One region of the Peribacillus sp. NPDC046944 genome, then DNA from elsewhere that is predicted to be linked to it. Evidence: riboswitches for the same ligand, from Rfam matches in the RefSeq annotation. Region 1 holds a riboswitch; the other holds the start of a gene.
The links. A riboswitch is a leader RNA that binds a small molecule or an ion and turns the genes downstream of it on or off. The one in region 1 is predicted to bind S-adenosylmethionine.
Positions count from the first base shown of each region.

Region 2: linked by a shared signal. The riboswitch ahead of ACQKIC_RS17020 (methionine biosynthesis PLP-dependent protein) and the one ahead of ACQKIC_RS08630 (Fur-regulated basic protein FbpA) in region 1 are both predicted to bind S-adenosylmethionine.

Region 1 covers NZ_JBNNML010000004.1:79,796-82,001, forward strand. Annotated here, with positions in the region: gene tenA (thiaminase II) at 1-309, opposite strand, end outside; TPP riboswitch at 415-507, opposite strand; TPP riboswitch at 576-681, opposite strand; SAM riboswitch class I at 993-1,096, shown strand; gene ACQKIC_RS08630 (Fur-regulated basic protein FbpA) at 1,195-1,458, shown strand; gene ACQKIC_RS08635 (aspartyl-phosphate phosphatase Spo0E family protein) at 1,685-1,861, shown strand; gene ACQKIC_RS08640 (N-acetyltransferase family protein) at 1,917-2,206, opposite strand, start outside.
Region 2 covers NZ_JBNNML010000010.1:51,305-53,510, forward strand. Annotated here, with positions in the region: gene fumC (class II fumarate hydratase) at 1-786, opposite strand, end outside; SAM riboswitch class I at 1,106-1,220, shown strand; gene ACQKIC_RS17020 (methionine biosynthesis PLP-dependent protein) at 1,306-2,206, shown strand, end outside.

The sequences.
Region 1 (2,206 bases):
AGAACTAATTCCGAACTCCTTGCAGTAGCTCCTATGCAAATCCATTTCTACCTGTAGAGTCTCATTTAAAATACTCGCAAATTTGGTCATGATCTCAAGGTTAGTGGCCTTGATGGTCCCTAAGGCAAAAAGCTTGGCATAATCCATAAGATAGATATAGTCCTGCTTTAAGTAATAGGCGAATTTCTTTTCTGATAGTGTCCCGTCTCCAATTGCTTGAACGAAAGGATGAGTATGATTCTTTTTCCAAATTTCTTTTGAACGTTCGTGAAGTCTAGCACTGAAAGTTTTCATTTGGGTTTTCGCCATGATTTTTCCCCCTTATAATTCATTCACATACAAAGGAGGGGAGTGTCCAAAAATGAAGAACAGCCGCTTTCATATAGAAAGCGGCTGTTCTAGGAATGTACGAATCCCTTTTTCAACCTGCTTTCCTCCGCTGGTATGACCAGATCAGGTACAAAGGGTTTGATTCTCAGCCTATTAATGGCTCCCCTAGCAGTTTATTATTCAATTAAACGAAAACCCCGTTCCTGAAAACGGAACGGGGCAGATGGATGAAGTCAAATATACGACGACGATATCATCCACTTTCCTCCGCCGGCATCACCCGGATCAGGTTCAAAGGGTCCGGAACATCATTCCATCTCAGTCTTTTAGAAGACTCCCCTAGTGGTATTTCGTATGTGATTATTGTCATCATATCAGATAAAAAGGAAAATGCAACCTTTGAATCCAATAGAATTTTATGAGTATCTTGTGGCGTGAAAGGGGTAGTAGGATAAAATCCCCATTGGCAAATGGAGCATACCTAACCCACGGTCAATTGGAGGAAAATATAGTTATTAGCAAAATAGGGATATGGTCTTACCTTGTGCTAAAAGGGCACACGGAAAAATAATATAAAAATTAAAAATTAAAAATTATTTGAATGCAATTGACTTATCCTTGCAAGTGGGATAAAATCATGTCAAAATCATTTATATTCTGTATTCTTATCCAGAGAGGTGGAGGGACTTGGCCCTATGAAACCTCGGCAACAGACCCATCGGGGAACTGTGCTTCTTCCAACAAGCAATCGCTTGGAAGATAAGAAGAGACGAACGGACCTCTGTCGACCTCTTCTTGGATTAGAAGGGGTTTTTATTTTTGTCAAATAGGGTTTAAGAATCCCGTACAACAGGTATATATATTTTGGCTTTAGCAAAGCCTATAAGATTAGGGGCATTATATGTGGAAAATATGAATAAAAGGAAAGGGGCCATTCATATGGCAGAGTTTTTCGAGAAAAAAGAACAGAGGAGAGCATTGTTGATAGAAGAACTATTATCAAATGGTGTATACAAAACCTCTGATGAAAAGCATCTCTATGATGCTCCATTAAAAGCTCTTGAAGATGAATATAAGATTGTTATAGATAAATCAGGTAATGAGTCACCTCCAGAGTGCATGACTTAGTTAACCTATAGTGAACAATCAAAGAGAAAAAGCATTTGCTGTGTAAAGGCAAATGCTTTTTCTCTTTGAACTGACATAAAAAGTACAAAATAGAAAAATATAATGGGTATTTTGTCACATTTCACTAGTGAAATAACATATTTAAAACATGTAAAATGATTGATTTCGCCTAGTGCTTTGGTTATGATAAAAATGTAAAATAATTGAAAAATAGGAAGTGATTATATTGAAGCCTCCTCATATAACAACAGTTGAAAAAATTGAAGAAAAACGAAAAGAAATGATTATGTTAGCAAAAAATTATGGTTTGACAAGCAGGATGACCATTCAAGCAAGTCAAGAGTTGGATTCTTTATTGAATGCGGTCACACATATAAAATTCCTGGGAGTTTGTCGCGAATAATCAGTACATCCCACTAGACCATTCAAATCCAGGCAATCGCCTTTTGCAATGGAAGTCATGTAGTGACACGTTTACCAAGAATGACCAAATCGCGTTCCACTCCATCGAGTTCTGCTATTTTCGGTAAATGCGCCCATTTTTCAAAACCAAATTTTGAAAAAAGCTTAATACTTGGTGCATTGTGTGCGAAAATAAATCCAAGAAGTGTCTTAATCCCTATCTTCGGACTCACCTCTATAGCCTTTTGGATTGAAAGTTGTCCAATTCCTTTCCCACGGAACTCCTCATCTATATAGATGCTAATTTCAGCGGTAAAATCATATGCGGGTCTACCATAAAAAGATT
Region 2 (2,206 bases), on a different contig from region 1:
CTTATTATCCGATGTGACAAATGAATGTCCTGTATCCGCTGCGATTTGTTTAGCAGAAAGTGCCGGGAATTCTTTTTTCGTATTGATTCCAGTCCCAACAGCCGTACCGCCCAATGCAAGGTTCAATAATTTTTGGCTACTTTCTTCGATCATCGCCAAATCTTTATCAAGCATTGCTTTCCAACCGGAGATTTCTTGGCCAAGAGTTAGTGGTGTCGCATCCTGAAGATGGGTCCGTCCAATTTTCACGACATCCCAGAATTCTTTTTCTTTGGCTTCGAATGTGTCACGAAGCACTTTAATGGCCGGTACCAATTTTTCGGCAACTTCCATATAAGCTGCGATATGCATGGCTGTCGGGAATGTATCGTTAGAGCTTTGCGCTTTGTTAACATCATCATTCGGGTGAAGCATCTCAGTTTCGCCTTTTTCCTCTAACCATTTATTCCCTTTGTTTGCGACCACTTCATTCACGTTCATATTACTTTGTGTGCCGCTACCAGTTTGCCAGACGACAAGTGGGAAATGTTCGTCAAGCGTACCTTCAAGGATTTCACCACAAATTTTAACGATGGCATCCTTCTTCACTTCTGAAAGATCGCCAAGTTCAAAGTTCACTTTTGCTGCCGCTTGTTTTACGTAAGCAAATGCATGGACTAATTCAATCGGCATTTTTTCATAACCGATTTTGAAGTTATTACGGCTTCTTTCCGTTTGTGCACCCCAGTACTTATCAGCAGGAACTTTTACTTCCCCCATTGTATCTCGTTCGATTCTAAATTCCATGTGTTCTCCTCCTATATTCGCACTATCCACTGAGAAACAATATGTATATGTAATGAATAATGACGTTTTATATGATCCCCTATATATTGTACAAACATTATTATTGTAAAGCAAAAAAAACGGAACACAAATGACCTTTTCCTTCAGAAAAGTCCGTTTAATCTGAATCCGGTTCTATTACTCTGTTGAATTCGTAATTTTATAATGATAAATCTGATACATGTTCCATAATAGCTAGTCCCAAATAACCGTCTATTAGGAATGTCCTTGACAGAATCCTATATTTATAGTAAATTCAAAAGAAATTGAATAATCAAAACTCTTATCGAGAGAGGTAGAGGGAATGGCCCTATGACACCTCAGCAACCTTCATTTGTTTCAAACCAATGAAAAGGTGCTAATTCCACAAGTTTGTGTAACTTGGAAGATAAGAAGAATGACTCTATCCTACTTATTCAAGTCTTCTTCTTAAAGAAGACTTTTTTTATTTTATTTAACTAAAAGGAGCAGTGAAAAATTATGTACAAAACAGAAACCTATCTTGCTCAGCTTGGAAACCGCAGTGAAACGGCGACAGGAACGGTCAATCCGCCCGTTTACTTCTCGACGGCTTTCCGTCACGAAGGAATTGGTCAATCAACAGGATTCGACTATACACGAACAGGAAACCCTACACGCCAGCTATTGGAGCAATCGATCGCCAAACTAGAACATGGCGATCAAGGATATGCATGTAGCTCGGGAATGGCTGCCATTGCCACCATCCTTTCCTTATTCAAATCAGGGGATGCATGGATCAGTAGCGAAGATTTATATGGCGGTACATATCGTTTATTAGAGCATGGCTTTAAAAAATGGGGGCTACAATGCGAATATGTCAATACATGTTGCCTGGAGGATATTGAAAAAGCAATCACCCCTCAAACAAAGGCCATCTTTATTGAAACTCCCACAAACCCTCTTATGCAGCAAACGGACATTCCAGCCGTCGCCGCTCTTGCCAAACAATACAATTTACTATTGATTGTTGACAATACTTTTTACACGCCGATCATCCAACAGCCCCTCTTACTTGGTGCTGACATCGTGATTCACAGTGCAACGAAATATCTAGGTGGCCATAATGACGTGTTGGCCGGCTTGATTGTGGCAAAAGGCGCCGAGTTATGTGAGTCCCTTGCTTTCCACCATAATGGTATGGGTGCGGTATTGAGCCCATTTGATTCGTGGCTGTTGATGCGCGGGATGAAAACCTTGGCACTGAGAATGGAGCGTCATGAAAAGAACGCCAAGGTTATCGTTGATTATTTGACGGAACATGAAAGTGTAACGGATGTTCTCTATCCTGGTCGTGGCGGCATGATTTCATTCCGGGTCAATGATGAAACGGTGGTCAACCCATTTCTACAGTCCCTTTCAT